One region of the Vibrio sp. 1288 genome, then DNA from elsewhere that is predicted to be linked to it. Evidence: predicted binding sites of a transcription regulator. Region 1 holds the regulator's gene; each other region holds the start of a gene.
What was found. Region 1 encodes CRP, which controls carbon source genes, mostly activating them, when cyclic AMP is high. Its sites were predicted from a motif close to TGTGANNNNNNTCACA; they were not measured.
Positions count from the first base shown of each region.

Region 1 (4,070 bases):
CTGTATCCAAGCAACGAACGCAGTAAACTAGCCGCTCATCATAAAAGTTAGAGGTATTTATGATCATTCCATGGCAAGACATTGCGCCGGAAACATTGGAAAACTTAATTCGTGAATTCGTCTTACGCGAAGGAACGGATTACGGAACCGTCGAGGTTTCTTTGCAAGACAAAATTGATCAAGTTAAAGCTCAATTGGAAAAAGGTGAAGCGGTTATCGTGTTCTCTGAGCTACACGAAACCGTCGATATTCAACATAAAACAAAATTTTAGACCCTTCACATTTTACCGTATCCCACTCGATGACAAGGTATTGTTACGTGCTATAGTGGGATATCGACCGTGCAGTAGTAACTCTACTGCACATTACAGGTAAGTAATTTTCGACAAGGTTTGTCATGTCAGCTAAACACCCAATTATTGCGGTTACTGGTTCGTCCGGTGCCGGCACGACCACTACATCTGAAGCCTTCCGTAAAATGTTCAATATGATGAACGTTAAACCCGCATGGGTTGAAGGCGATAGCTTCCATCGCTTTACTCGCCCAGAAATGGACATCGAAATTCGCAAAGCCCGCGAGCAAGGTCGACACATTAGCTACTTTGGCCCACAAGCTAATGACTTCCCGGGATTAGAAGAGTTTTTCCGTAAGTTCGGGCATGACGGCACTGGCAGCGTGCGCCGTTATCTGCACACGTTTGACGAAGCGGTTCCCTACAATCAAATGCCAGGCACGTTTACACCGTGGCAAGACTTACCCGAAAACAGCGACGTGCTGTTTTATGAAGGGTTACATGGTGGCGTGGTCGATGGCGATGTTAATGTTGCTCAACATGTGGATTTCTTAATTGGCATGGTGCCGATTGTGAACTTAGAGTGGATACAAAAATTCGTACGTGACACTCGCGATCGCGGCCATTCGCGTGAAGCGGTAATGGACTCAATCGTGCGATCCATGGACGATTACCTCAACTATATCACTCCGCAGTTTTCTCGTACTCACATCAACTTCCAGCGCGTACCGACCGTTGATACTTCCAACCCACTTAATGCAAAAGGCATCCCTAGTTTGGATGAGAGTTTTGTGGTGATTCGCCTACGCGGTATCAAGAATGTCGACTTCCCATATCTGCTGGCCATGATTGATGGCTCATTCATGTCACGCCACAACACGATTGTCGTACCCGGCGGTAAGATGAGCTTTGCAATGGAGCTCATAGTTCGGCCTATCCTACAACAGCTCATCGAAACAGGGAAAATTGGCTAAAAACCTGCCTGCGAAGATGTTTACTTTTCATACCGTGATCATGTGCACAGTTTTGCTTACAAAATCTCAATCATGGCACGATTAAAATCAAGAAATCGTTTTCGAAAAAGGATACTATTTCTTACCGAAACACAAGAGAGCTTGCAGCATATAAAAAGTGCTCTTATTCTAGTAGGCCTAATTCAGGCTTAGCTAAAATATGGATAGCGCAAGCGTACCCTGCAGAGGAAGTGAGATATTATGGTTCTAGGTAAACCTCAAACCGACCCAACATTAGAGTGGTTTCTTTCACACTGTCATATTCATAAGTACCCTTCAAAGAGCACGCTAATTCACGCGGGCGAAAAGGCAGAAACTTTGTACTACATCGTTAAAGGTTCTGTTGCGGTTCTTATCAAAGACGAAGAAGGTAAGGAGATGATCCTTTCTTACCTAAACCAAGGAGACTTTATTGGTGAACTTGGTCTATTCGAGGAAGACCAAGAGCGCACAGCTTGGGTTCGTGCTAAATCTCCTTGTGAAGTTGCTGAAATTTCTTTCAAGAAGTTCCGTCAGCTTATCCAAGTAAACCCAGACATCCTAATGCGTCTTTCTGCGCAGATGGCTCGTCGTCTTCAAGTAACTAGCCAAAAAGTGGGTGACCTGGCGTTCCTAGACGTAACTGGTCGTATCGCTCAGACGCTTCTGAACCTTGCAAAACAACCAGACGCAATGACTCACCCAGACGGCATGCAAATCAAGATCACTCGTCAAGAAATCGGTCAAATTGTTGGCTGTTCTCGTGAGACAGTAGGTCGTATTTTGAAGATGCTAGAAGAGCAGAACCTAATCTCTGCTCACGGTAAAACCATCGTGGTTTACGGTACTCGTTAATCTCAAACTAGAGTGACACGAACAAAATTATAAAAGCCACCAATGGCAACATTGGTGGCTTTTTATTTACTCATGACCAAATAAGATAGGGTGCAGCGAACACTAATGAGTAAGCTTAACAGGTTAACCCTAAAACTTAGCCATTCGTACTTTCAAAGATTTTGTCAGCTGAAGCGGCCACGAAACCTGGGTACAAATCACCATTTTCCATCGGATAGCGCTTAGCAAATTCATAAAACCCGCCAGGGATAATTTCAGTGCCTTCGCTAAAACGAACCGCTACTTTATCTGCCATGGTCGATGACTGCTCTAGCAACACCTCAGGAGTGCCCTTCACTTCACCACCATTTTCATTAATGGTAAACCCAGCGGTACGCAGATGATCGTTTACCTGCTTCACTTCTTCATATTCATTGAGTTGGTTAACGCTCACCGTGAAGTGGTTTGCTCCGTAACCATGCGCCGCAAGCCAAGATGCGTACTCACTTTCTTTAGCCAACGTTTGGTAATCAGCAAAGCTTAAATCCCACAAGCGTCCACCATGTAAGAATGCGCTATCGTTCAGCTTGTCAGCATCGACTTGTGCCACCAAATTTTTCACAATCTCTTGTAGCTCAGGCGAGCACTCTTCAACTTTTAGCTCACTAATAAATACTTTAGGTTGCTTCGGATCTGGGTGCTCATAGTGCTTAGCAACCAGCTTTTTGCTTTCGAAAACGTAATCACCACACGCCTTGTAACCAATAGCTACAAATGGCTTAGCTAGAGTTTCAATACCAAGAGGCGCGATATTGAAGGTACGTAAAGCTATATGATCATTAATCAGAGGCTCATCTTCTTGAAGCAGCTGATGCACTTTAGCCGCCGAAGGGCAAAGACGTTGAATGTAATCTTGCCATAGCGATTCAAATAACACATCGGGCGTCATAACGACTCCTTGTTACGAGATGTAGAGTTTAAAGGTAAGCGGAAGTTGGCTGCTCGTTCACAACAAAAGTTGTCCAGAATAATGAACGAGCAACCATCAACCTGTGACGGTAAATGCCAGTCAGTCAACACGCTTTTCCGAGTCTTTGCTCACTTTTCGTGTTCTGCCAACGATCACTACAACCCATACCTAAATGATGCGCCGGCAAGGTGAGCCGCAATGCATAGTTGCGACTCTATTATTAAAACTTATAGCACTACACCTGGACTCAATGTTGCAGGCAAGACAGTTTCTTGACCTTCCATTGATGCCATTGGGTACGCACAGTAATCTGCTGCGTAGTAAGCGCTTGGGCGCAAGTTACCCGACGCCCCCGGACCACCAAATGGCGCATCACCGCTTGCACCAGTAAGCTGGCGGTTACGGTTCACGATTCCTGCACGAATGTGGTCAACGAAGTATTCCCATTCTTGGTCGTCGGTTGAAACCAAACCAGCAGATAAGCCAAAGCGCGTATCGTTTGCTAGCGCCACGGCTTTGTCTAATCCTTCGTAGCGCACCACTTGCAGAAGTGGGCCGAAGTATTCTTCATCTGGTAACTCAGCAATGTTCGTTACATCAATGATACCAGGAGAAACAAACGCCGCCTCTCCTGCTTTCGCTTCAATCAAGCTTTCACCGCCAAGAGACTGTAGATTAGCTTGTGCATCAAGAATAAACTTGGCTGCCGCGACCGAAATTTGCGGTCCCATAAATGGCGCAGGTTCTGCAAATGGTTGGTCTACGCGAATATTGCGTGTCGCTTCAACGAGTTTGGTGATAAGCGCATCGCCTTTTTCACCCAATGGCACATACAAACGACGAGCACACGTACAACGCTGCCCAGCACTGATAAACGCTGACTGGATGATGGTGTAAACCGTGGCATCCAAATCACCATATTTATCAGAGATCACCATCGGGTTATTACCACCCATTTCTAGTGCGAGCATCTTGCCTGGT
Region 1 covers NZ_JAWPOX010000043.1:15,641-19,710, forward strand. Annotated here, with positions in the region: gene R8O11_RS21930 (hydrolase) at 1-26, shown strand, start outside; gene R8O11_RS21935 (YheU family protein) at 60-272, shown strand; gene R8O11_RS21940 (phosphoribulokinase) at 398-1,267, shown strand; gene crp (cAMP-activated global transcriptional regulator CRP) at 1,508-2,140, shown strand; gene R8O11_RS21950 (DUF1338 domain-containing protein) at 2,277-3,068, opposite strand; gene astD (succinylglutamate-semialdehyde dehydrogenase) at 3,317-4,070, opposite strand, start outside.

Region 2 (4,070 bases), on a different contig from region 1:
GGCAGCGACGCTATACCGTGACTAAACACCATCCTGAGTACCTTTATCTTGGTGTGGATTTGCTTGGCGCAATGGCAAGAGCAAACGAATACGGCCTAAAGCATAAACAAGACAAAACGCTGAGAAAAATTATTAGGCGCTACGATTTCTCGCGTTACGTTACGGACAAAGAGATGATAGAAGCATGGGCAGCTCAGCTTGCAAACCAAGTCTACTGGCTTCGTCAGTTAGGAGAGCAAGATGTGGTCGAGGAATTCACTCAAACCTTCCGTGACACCTACCCCGACGATAAAGATAAGATGCTTTCAGCTCAGCAGTATTGGAACAAACTCTATGGGATGACGCACATCATCTTTGCCGATTCACAGTATTATCAGGAGCGAGTAAGCGAGAAGAAACACCAATGGATTTATGATTACTTTCGCAACAATATCGACACTATCCTACTGCGCGCCAAAGAAGACGTGATTGCGGAAGTCGGCATTTCGTTTTTGTTAGCAGGCTTGGACCATGATCCGGTCGTAAAGAAAACCCGCCAAGCCATTCGTCACGCAATCAACGCAGAAAAAGGGATGATTCCGTCGGTCGACGGTAACTTTGATCTCAAGTACGGCGAACACCGTAACGTGCTAGCCATCATGCTGCTCGATTGGAAAGGGGTACATAAAGCGCCAACTTATCAAGAGCACCCAGAGGCTTTTAAATCGATACCTTACGGCTTAATGCCCAAGCCTTAGAAATAACAAAACCCGCCATTTAGGCGGGTTTTTAGTGTGTATCTTCAATCTAAATTAGAGAGAGATAAAAATGCCCGCTAAGCACGCACTCATCAGGTTAGCGAGTGTACCAGCAGCAACCGCTTTTAGGCCTAGACTTGCAACATCTTTGCGGCGCTCAGGTGCCATCACGCCGATAGAACCCAACTGAATCGCAATTGAGCCAATGTTCGCAAAACCACACAACGCAAAAGTGATAATAATTTGAGTATGCTCAGACAGTGTCGCTTTGTGCTGCACAAAATCGATAAACGCAACAAACTCATTCATCACCACTTTCTGACCAATGTATGAACCCGCAGCTAGGATTTCGTGGCTTGGCACACCAATCAACCATGCGAGAGGTGCAAACAAATAACCAAAAATCGCTTGTAGCGTTACGCCAGAGAAACCAAGTATCTCACCCAAGTTTTCTAGCCCCGTGTTCACCATCGCGATAACACTCACGAAAGCGATAAGCATGGTACCAACAGCAACAGCAACTTTCATACCGCCCATAGCACCGCTTGCTAGCGCATCAATTACGTTGCTTTCTTCTGATTTATCTAGCTCAATATTGTTGTAATCGCTTGGCGTTTGACGCTCAGGAACGATAATTTTTGCCATCATCAAACTACCTGGCGCTGCCATAAAGCTTGCCGCGATCAAGTATTTGAGGTCGACACCCAAACCAGCATAACCACCAAGCACACTGCCCGCCACTGAAGCCATACCACCAGCCATCACGGCAAACAGTTCAGAGCGAGTCATGTTAGAAAGAAATGGACGAATAAGAAGTGGTGACTCGCCTTGAGATAAGAAGATGTTCCCTGTTGCAACCAAAGACTCTGCTTTACTCGTACCCAAGAACTTCTGGATAGCGCCGCCAATAAATTGAATCACTTTTTGCATAATGCCCAAATAGTAAAGGGCGGAGATAAGAGCACTGAAGAAGATGATGATAGGAAGGACACGAATAGCGAAGATAAAGCCAGAAGAAGCGAGGTCACCAAAGAGGAATTTAATCCCTTCATCAGCAAAGCTGAGTAGCCCCGCGACCCCATTACTTAAACTCGCCAGCGCCGCTTGACCCAACGGGAAATAGAGCACCAAAGCAGCAAACCCCATTTGTAGCATCAAGGCGCGAGATACAGTTTTCCAATTAATGGAAGAACGACCCTCAGAAAGTAGGAAAGCACAACCTAGCAGTGCAACAATACCAAATAGACTAAATAGAACACTCATGAGCTGGACCTACTAAACGTTGAAAAAGAAAAAAGAGCCAAAGGAATTGGCAGAAGAAAGGGACAACGCAGCGAGTGATAACTCACTTTTAGATCCAGAATGTAGACAGAACGAATAGTTCGACATCTTATTTTTACCTTATACAAGCAATTGAACGTAGCTGGTCCGGTCCGTGGGGTCATTCACTGCTGGCGAGCATGTTGCTTGGCCTGCTCCATGTGACGGCTTGTATGGGTAAGGGTCTTGAACAACTAAACCCTAATTCCCGCTTAAACGGGACGCAAGTATAGCCAACAAAAAGAGATATTCATCACATTTATTTACGCAAACGTTCAAGCGTTCAAAATTTAGGCAAAAGTACTCTTTTGTCGTCATACTATTAATAAAAGTAAGGGTATAAGGATAGGCGTTGATGGTAAAAAACATAAAAGTGACCAATAAATATGCAATCAAACTCGAAAGAGCCAAAATTCGTCATTTTGCTCTCGCCAACAGGTGGATTTTGGTTATACAATTCGCGTTGCTTCTTTCGAGGCCTCTGAGTATTCAGAGCATCATGATGCCGAGATGGTGAAATTGGTAGACACGCTAGCATGAGGTGCTAGTGCCTTTGGTGTGAGGGTTCGAGTCCCTCTCTCGGCACCATTATCCTTCTTCCCTAATTTTGTTCGAGTGTAATGCAAAGTTCTAAGCAGGCAAGACAGTCTACAGATGCTAATCAACTTCTGAGTGAGCTTGCGGTTCACGCTTTATTACACCTGCACTTTAAAATTCACGCGTCCTCGCATGGCCTCTCCCTTAAAGAACGTAATGACTTACTTCAGAAATGGCTGAAACCAAAACTGAAGAGTAATCGCTATAAGCTGATTAAAAAGCCGTTAAAATCTTTGACTCAGCAGGCAAAAGGTGAGAACGGAAATCTGGAAGCATTACTCGAGCGCTGCGTCGGTGCAGACAAACCCAGCAACCCTCAACCCGATCTAGATAGCTACTTGCTGCTGATCAACGAGATTGAGAAGAAACTGGGGACTACCGTGTTATTATCGCGACCGGAAGACGTCGACTTATCTCACGACCAACACGGCTGTTTGCTGTGTGTGCTTTCGGAGAACTTAAATCAGCACTTTGATGGCAATAACGCCCTAATCGCTCCTATTTCGATGCTGTTCCGCGGACCAATGAGTCAACGCTCACTTTTCCTTGGCAGCATTTACGCCAGTGGTACCTTCAATTATGAAGTGCAGTATCAAGACGACCAGTTCGTTCGCATCACGTTAGAGTTAGCCTAACTGTAACGCTAAGAAATAAACGAATCGAAAAAGGCCGCGAAACTCGCGGCCTTTTGATTATCTAGATTTAAACTTGAGTTAATCGATCTCTTTAAATCGAGCAGTAAAGTGGCGCAGCACTGGTGGCTCGTACTCGAAAGTGAGCCCTTTTAACTCATGTGCACGATTTTTCAGTTCGATAATCGCATCCGCAATGTAATCCATATGATCGTTTGTGTAGACACGACGTGGAATGGTCAAACGCATCAACTCAAGCTCTGACGCTTTTTGTTTACCCGTTTCCGGATCTCGACCAAGCAGCAACGATCCTATCTCTACTGCTCGAATACCCGCTTCCAAGTACAAAGCATTACACAATACTTGCGCAGGAAACTGATCAGCTGGAATATGTGGCAAAATCTTAGCGGCATCCACAAACACCGCATGACCACCCGTTGGGTATTGAATCGGAATACCGCCTTCACGTAAGCGCTCACCTAAGTATTGAACTTGGCTAATTCTATAGTGAAGAAAATCCTCATCCGCGGCTTCATACAAACCGCGAGCGAGCGCTTCCATATCACGCCCAGCCATGCCGCCGTATGTTACAAATCCTTCCATGGGTACGCAGCGCGTCTGCACCGCCTGGAACAACTCCTTATGATCACGAATACAACACATGCCACCAATGTTTACCATCGGGTCTTTCTTAGCTGACATGGTGAGCATATCACCGTACTGGTACATCTCACGGATGATTTCCAGAATCGATTTATTCTCGTAACCCGCTTCACGCTGCTTG
Region 2 covers NZ_JAWPOX010000005.1:129,798-133,867, forward strand. Annotated here, with positions in the region: gene R8O11_RS05890 (DUF3541 domain-containing protein) at 1-737, shown strand, start outside; gene R8O11_RS05895 (NupC/NupG family nucleoside CNT transporter) at 792-2,000, opposite strand; tRNA gene R8O11_RS05900 (tRNA-Leu) at 2,562-2,645, shown strand; gene R8O11_RS05905 (DUF2913 family protein) at 2,678-3,289, shown strand; gene R8O11_RS05910 (tryptophanase) at 3,368-4,070, opposite strand, start outside.
Region 2: R8O11_RS05895 (NupC/NupG family nucleoside CNT transporter) is a predicted target of CRP. The motif match lies at 2,072-2,087, and genes of this name have one in related genera.

Region 3 (4,070 bases), on a different contig from region 1:
TGCCTGGGTTTTGTACGCGCCACACTGCATGATGTAAGGAATTTTAGAAACTTCAATTTCTTTGGCCACAACTTCAACTTCACGTTTCGGTAGTGACTCAACATATTCCCATTTTTCTTCTGGTGGTGGCGGCAAATCTTTTTTCGGTTTTGGTTTACTTACAGTGGTTGTTGGCTGTTTCACTACAGGCTGTTTAGGTTCTGGATCGCTACTCAAAAGGTAAAGACCATAGCCAAAACTACCCACTAGCAAGATAGCGAGCAGACCACTACGCCAAGGCTTTTTTCTTATCGGCGGCTGTTTTTTTGTCGACTTTTTTGGGGCGCCTCGCCCCCGTCTTACATAATCTCTATTTGCCACGGTTATTTCTGGTCATCAAGGATTCTTGCAAATATGTTAATCCAGAACGAGTTGAGAAAACACCCTATTGATAGAATCTTGATAGCTAAAGCGCGACAACGCCCGAGTATAGGGGTGTGTTTCAGTTCTCGCTTATATTTATTCAGGGATACACAAAAAGCAGGAGGGTAAATAAAAAGCGGCGCCTTAGCACCGCTTTAGGGATGAATACTAATCTTTAGGTTAAGGGCGCTGTGGTGGCGCTGCACTTCCGCGAATGACGAGATTAGTTTCAAGCAGACGCGAGCCTGAATGCACGTCGTGGCCTTTTAACATCTCGAGCATCATTAGCATTGCTTGTCGACCAATCTCATAGCGAGGCTGAGAGATAGTGGTCAACGGTGGATCGCAGTACTGAGCGAAGTTAATGTCATCAAAGCCCACAACAGAGAGATCTTGCGGGACTCGTAAGCCAAGCTTTTTCGCTTCTTGAATTGCGCCGATGGCCATTGTGTCACAGTGACAGAAAATAGCCGTTGGTGGCTCTGGCAATTCGAGCAGTTTACGAACGGCTTTTGCTCCGCCATCAAAAGAGAATTCAGTAATGACACTATATTGTGGATCTTTATTGATGCCGGCACGGCGCAGGGCTTGTTGGTAGCCTTGTTGGCGGAACTGACACAATATTGCTGTATCTGGTCCAGAGATTTGAGCAATGCTTTTATGACCTAATTGGGTCAGGTAATTCACCGCTTCAAATGCTGAGGTCAGGTTGTCAATATGTACTGTCGGAAGCTCGAGTTCAGGCGCAAATTCACACGCCATTACCATCGGAGGTAAGTTCTTTTGTTCTGGCTTACTGACATCGAATGGTAGATCTGTACCAAGCAGTAGCATTCCATCTGCCTGCTTAGTAAATACGAGATTAACGAAAGAGCTTTCGCGTTTCTTCTGTTGTCCGCTATCGCCCAGAAGGACTAGATAGCCATGTTCCATGGCTGCATCTTCAATACCGCGAATAATTTCAGAAAAATAAGGATCACAGATGTCGGGAACGATAGTAACAATGGTTTTTGATTCGTTTCTACGTAAGTTACGCGCTAATGAGTTTGGAGAATAACCCGCTTCAAGTACGGCATCTTCTACTCTCTTTCTTGTAGAAGAAGAGACCTTCTCTGGATTCATTAAGGCTCGAGATACCGTAGCCGTAGACACTCCCGCAAGCTGGGCAACATCCTTCATTGTCGCCATAGTTTTTAACCTCTCATTTATTTTTTGCCAAGGTGACGTTATTCCGGTTTGAAATCAGAGTAATCAACCGAGTTAGAGCTGTGTTTGCTCTTCGCTCAGTTCGTGTTAACGAGTGGGAAAATGGATTCTTCACCGCGATACCAATTTATGGGAATAGTCATTGTTTTAATTTAAGCCTGTGCAAACAAGTCACTTTAGACTTTTCTAATTTGGATAGTCTATTCATTTCTAAAGTGAAAGTTACGGTCTGTTTAACAAAAACTGTAATCTTGGTGTGATTCTGGTCACATTAAATGGTAATTCATTACATAGTTAAACGTTTGCTAGCTGAGATCTTGTGGTTCTATGTCTAAATTCCAGCGTACTTTCTTAGCATTTGGCAACAACTCAATAGCAGGTTTGGCACTGGTTAATAACTTTTGCATCAATGAACGATGCTGAGTTTGCAGTAATAGTTGCCAACGGTATTTACCAGCCCGCTTGGCCAAAGGTGAAGGAGTAGGGCCTAACACCATGCAGGAATCATCGAACAGAGGGTGTGACTCTAACGTAAAGCGAACCTGACGCAGGAAGTCTTCAACTACCTCACTTTGGTTCGCCTCTGCTTTAAACAGAGTCAAGAAACTATAAGGCGGAAGCTGAGCCAGTTTGCGTTCTTCCAGAGCCGTCATAGCAAAGTGGCGATAGTCTTTTTGAAGCAGGGCCTGCAGCAAGCTGTGCTCAGGATGGTGGGTTTGTAGGATAACCTCGCCAGGTTTACTTGCGCGGCCGGCACGACCTGCGACCTGAATAAACAACTGCGCTAGTCGCTCGGAAGCGCGGAAGTCACTACTATAAAGAGAGCCATCAACATCCAAAAGAGCAACGAGCGTTACATTTGGAAAATGGTGCCCCTTAGCCAGCATTTGGGTGCCAATCAGAATTTGATGTTCACCTTTACGAATCGATTCAAGGGCATCTTCCAAACTACCTTTGCGACGTGTGCTGTCTCTGTCGATGCGAATGGCGTTGTATTCTGGAAATAACTGAGCCAATTGTTGTTCGAGTTGTTCCGTTCCTACGCCGACGGTAACCAATTGGGTTGAACCACACCCCTGACATTGATGAATCACCGGTTGTTGTGAGCCGCAGTGATGGCAGCGTATTTCGTTGCTGTAATGGTGGAACGTATAGTACGCATCACAGCGTTTACATTCTGCAATCCAACCGCATTCATGGCACATCAAAGCGGGCGAAAAGCCTCGACGGTTAAGAAACAACATTACTTGATTGCCCGCTTTTAAATGCTTGCGCATTTCGGCAATCAGTTGGGCAGATAAGCCACTTTCTAAATACTGACCTTTTACATCTAACACTTTATTGGTGGTTGGTACGGCAGAGCCAGCTCGTTGGGTTAGTGTTAAATGGTGATATTTACCAGACAGCGCATTATGCAAAGTTTCTAATGCTGGCGTCGCTGAGCCGAGGATAATCGGTACTTGCTCTTTATGGGCGCGCATTACAGCAACATCGCGTGCATGATAACGCAAGCTATCTTGTTGTTTGTAAGAGGTGTCATGCTCCTCGTCCACAATGATAATCCCGAGATCAGCAAAAGGCGCGAGTAGGGCAGAGCGTGTGCCGATAATGATTCCGGCCGCTTTGTCGCGTGCAGAAAGCCACGCATTCAGACGCTCCGTCTCGTTTAACCCGGAGTGGATGACGTCAACTGGCACATTAAAACGGTGTTTAAAGCGGTTGATGGTTTGGGGCGTTAAGCCAATCTCTGGTACTAAAACCAAGGCTTGTTTCCCTTGCTCTAAAACTGGCTTGATAAGGTTTAAGTAAACTTCGGTTTTACCAGAGCCAGTTACTCCCTCTAATAAATAGCAAGCAAAGCCTGTTTGGCTATTTACACTCGCAATAGCCAGCGCTTGTTCGTGGTTGAGCTTTGGCTTTTCGACGTCGCATTCAACGTGCTGTCCCCACTGGGTGATTACAGGCTTCTTCTCGATACGTTCAATCCAGCCTTTCTCTTCTAAAGACTTTAGTACTGTTGAGGCTATCTCTTGGTCGACAAATTCCTGGTGAGGCAAAGCGCCGTTAACCAACATTTGCAAGACCTTCTGTTGTTTGACCGATCGACGATCAAGCCCTTGCATCAGCTTGTCTTTACCGGATTCGGTAATTTGCCACTCTTGTAGCGTCGCAAAATCTGCAGGCTTTCCTTTACGTAGAGCTGCTGGCATCGCATTGTGTAGCGTATCTCCAAGTGGGTATTGGTAGAACTGGCTGCACCAAGTCAGCAACGAATAAAGCTTTTCAGACCATATCGGCTGAGAATCAAGAACTGCTTTGATTGGCTTGAGTTGATCTTTGGGAAAGTCCGAGTGATTAACCATCGCGGTGACGATGCCAACTAACGTTTGGCGTCCAAAAGGTACGGAAACGCGTCCACCAATGATCGGAAACAGGTGCCCCGGAATGGCGTAATCAAATTG
Region 3 covers NZ_JAWPOX010000001.1:291,603-295,672, reverse strand. Annotated here, with positions in the region: gene ftsN (cell division protein FtsN) at 1-360, opposite strand, end outside; gene cytR (DNA-binding transcriptional regulator CytR) at 583-1,611, opposite strand; gene priA (primosomal protein N') at 1,914-4,070, opposite strand, start outside.
Region 3: cytR (DNA-binding transcriptional regulator CytR) is a predicted target of CRP. The motif match lies at 1,864-1,879, and genes of this name have one in related genera.

Region 4 (4,070 bases), on a different contig from region 1:
AATCATCGAAATCAGCCAAATGAGTACGCACATTTCACAAGCAGCAGCAGAGCAAAGTGAAACATCAACAGACATTGCTCGCAGCATTGAAGATATTAACAGCATCGCCGATGAAAGTTTCCGAGCCATGTCGAGTATCGCACAAACCAGTGAATCACTGACCCACTTGGCTCATCAGCAAAATGAATTGGTCCACCGCTTTAAGTTATAAATACTTTATAATTAAGAGCATTAATTAGTGCAATCAACTGTATAAGGGCGACTTTTTGTTAAGTCGCCCTTGTTTTTTGTCGGCCATGTCTACATATGATTAATAAGGCCAGCTCATCCCCTTGCACAACTCTTTTCGAGCGGCCTCATAAAAAGGAAAATCTATGGCTGTTCATGTTGGTATTATCGACCAAGACCCAGTGAGATTGGTCACTCCTCTATTAGATAATCGTACGCTAAGCACACATATCGTCTTCATCGGAGACAAGAGCCAGTTAGATATATTTGACCGACTGAGTGCCGTTTTAGATCAACGAGAAATTACTTCTGAATTTTTTGAAATTCCATCCGCTGTTAATACATCTCTGATCAAACAAGCAATTCAAAAACTGGCAAAAGACCTCCATGAACGCGGCGAAGATGTAAAATTGAACGCGAGCTGTGGTCTTCGTCATCGCTTGTTGTCGGTGTACGAAGTTTTCCGTACCTATCGCTGGCCAATTTTTGTGGTTGAGCCTAGTAGCGATAAGCTTTGTTGGTTATACCCTGATGGCAAAGAAGATACCCAAGTCGAAGATCACATTACGATTGCAGATTACCTCACTATCTTTGGTGCACGCGGCGAGTTTCACCACGTTGATTTACCACCTCTTCTTGATAAAAAATTGTATGAACTTGGTGAACGATGGGCCTCAAATGCGCTTGAACTTGGGCCAGGTCTAGCAACACTTAACTACCTTGCAACCACATGCCGCAAAGAACAAAAGCTTGATGTCGAGCTCTCCGAAAAACAGCAGGGCTACCGTGAGCTCAACATGTTGCTTTCAGATTTAGTAGAAGCAGAAATCGCCACCTATGAAAATGGCGTTTTAACGTTTGCAGATGAAGATGCTCGACGCTTTTCAAACGGTGAGTGGTTAGAAACTTTGGTTCACAGCACCGTGAAGCAAATCCAAGACACCATGCCGACGATTCAAGATCGATCGTTAAATGTTCAGGTTTATCGTAAACTTGGTGAAAGTGAAGTACGCAATGAGTTAGATGTCGCAACAGTTGTAAACAACAAGCTGCACATCATCGAGTGCAAAACCAAAGGCATGAGAGATGACGGCGACGATACTTTATATAAGTTAGAATCGCTTCGCGATCTATTAGGTGGCTTACAAGCGCGCGCAATGTTGGTGAGCTTCCGTCCTCTTCGTCACAATGACATTACTCGTGCTGAAGACTTAGGGCTAGCCCTGATTGGCCCTGATGAGCTTAAAGATTTAAGAACGCACTTAACGGCTTGGTTTAAAGACGCGGGCGGTTCAGACGAGATATAGTGCCATTAAGAAAAGCTAAAATTCACAACGATAAAAAGCAGCATTAATGCTGCTTTTTTTATACCTAAATTTTAGCTGTACGCATTTCTATAAGTAGAAAAAAACCAGAGGTTAGCCTCTGGTTTTTTCTGTTTGCTTAAATGCCAACTATAGAGGCTTAAAGCATTTTACGCGCTGCTTCTACAACCACTTTAATTGAACGCGCTTCCGTTTCTTTCAGAGTTGAATGATCTGGAATCTCTTTTTGTGTACGGTTGATGATAACACCAGCCACACAACCCGCTTTTAAACCAGAGCTCGCACACATTGTTAGCAGTGTTGCAGACTCCATCTCGAAGTTAAGTACGCCCATGTCTTGCCATTCTTGCATAGAGCCTTGGAAACGCTTAACAACACGACCAGAGAACGTATCGTAACGTTCTTGACCAGGGTAGAACGTGTCGCTTGATGCAGTCACACCCATGTGAACTGTAGCGCCAGACTCTTCTACCGCTGCTTTCATTGCGGTTGCTACTTCAAAGTCAGCAACTGCTGGGAATTCCATAGGAGCAAAGTGTAGGCTCGCACCGTCAAGACGAACTGACCCCGTCGTTACGATCATGTCACCCACGTTTACATGCGGTTGAATTGCACCCGTTGTACCAACACGTAGGAAAGTGCGAACACCAAGCTGTGCCAATTCCTCAACTGCGATAGAGGTAGAAGGACCACCAATACCTGTAGAACAAACCACAACAGGTTTACCGTCTAGCTCTGCACGGTATAGCGTGTATTCACGATGGCTTGCTAGAAATACTGGATTTTCCATTTGTTCTGCGATTTTTTGAACACGCGCTGGGTCACCAGGAATGATCGCTAGAGTCGCACCATTAAGATCAGCTTCAGTAACACCTAAATGGAATACAGCTTGAGACATAAGTCGCTCCTTATTGTGGCTTATTTTATGAACAATAAGCTCATTAATCAGTTATTGGGTACAGATGCACTGTAGCGAACCTTTCACCAACATAGAGTGATCACAATCACAATGATAAAATGTAATGAAAATGAAATTTCAAACAAAACTGGTATTGATCACACTTTAAGGGGCATTAGATCATTTTGTTGCATAGCAATGCGTGATTTCAAGGACGAGAAAAACGTCTGATCGCATCAGGTGAATACGGTTAAAAAAAGCCCGATACACGAATGCCTCGGGCTATTAATGAGTGGGATCAATGGTTAGGTCAGTTATTTGATCTGCTTGGACTCAAAACGAAGTAATCTCAACGCATTCAATGTCACCAGTGCTGTTGCACCACTGTCGGCTAATACAGCAACCCACAACCCAGTAACACCAAGTAAACTTGTCACTAAGAATACACCTTTCAAACCTAGCGCTAACGCGACATTCTGACGAATGTTACTTAGCGTCGCGCGCGACAGTTCTATCATGGCAGGTAGCTCAATCAAACGGTTGTGTGTTAACGCCGCATCAGCAGTCTCGAGCGCAACATCCGTACCGCCTCCCATCGCAATGCCGATACTCGAAGCTTTCATGGCTGGAGCATCATTGATACCGTCTCCCACCATCGCAACGGTATGTTGTTGTGATAGCTTCTCGACGTAATGCACCTTGTCTGCAGGTAACAAACTCGCTTTATAATCCAAGCCTATTCTATTTGCCATTGCTTCTGCACTTCTCGGGTTGTCACCCGTTAGCATCACCGACGTGACCCCAAGTTCCTTCAACATTGCGATGGCTTGCTGGGCATCTGAGCGCAATGTATCTTGCCATGCGATCACGCCAATGACCTCGTCATCGTAACGAACAATGACAACCGTTTTACCTTGTTGTTCCAACGTAACTACTTGCTCTATGGCTTCTTGAGAAAGTGGAAAGTCTGCCTTTGAAGGCGTGACCACTTGGACCATTTTTCCATCGACGTAACCAGTGACACCAGAGCCTACTTGCGCGGTTTTATCCAACGCTTCAGGAATAGTAAGCCCCTGCTCTTGCACTTTGGTAACTAAAGAAACCGCTAGAGGATGACTTGAACCAACCTCGATTGACGCAGTTAGGCTAAGTAACTTGTCTTCATCCATATCAAAAGCAAAGACATCAGTCACTTCTGGTTTACCTTGCGTCAGTGTCCCAGTTTTATCAAATGCGACAGACTCAACCTTGCCAAGCAACTCAAGCGCCGCACCACCTTTGATCAATGCGCCCCGCTTAGCAGCTGCCGCCAAGCCAGAAGTGATCGCCGCAGGCGTTGAAATTACTAATGCACATGGACAAGCAATCAACAGCAGGGCGAGTCCTCGATAGATCCACGTTTCCCACGGTTGGGCAAATAGTAATGGCGGCGTAACGATAACCATCAGAGACACCAGCATCATTAGCGGCGTATACCAACGGCTAAATTTATCAAGAAAGCGTTCTAATGGTGCCTTACGGGATTCTGCTTCTTCAATCAAATGAAGAATTCGGTCTATCGCATTCTCGCCCTGACGGGAAGTCACCTGTAAGCGAACCACTTTATCGACAACCACAGC
Region 4 covers NZ_JAWPOX010000025.1:52,840-56,909, reverse strand. Annotated here, with positions in the region: gene R8O11_RS17545 (methyl-accepting chemotaxis protein) at 1-211, shown strand, start outside; gene R8O11_RS17540 (DUF1887 family protein) at 375-1,535, shown strand; gene udp (uridine phosphorylase) at 1,693-2,451, opposite strand; gene R8O11_RS17530 (zinc/cadmium/mercury/lead-transporting ATPase) at 2,766-4,070, opposite strand, start outside.
Region 4: udp (uridine phosphorylase) is a predicted target of CRP. The motif match lies at 2,547-2,562, and genes of this name have one in related genera.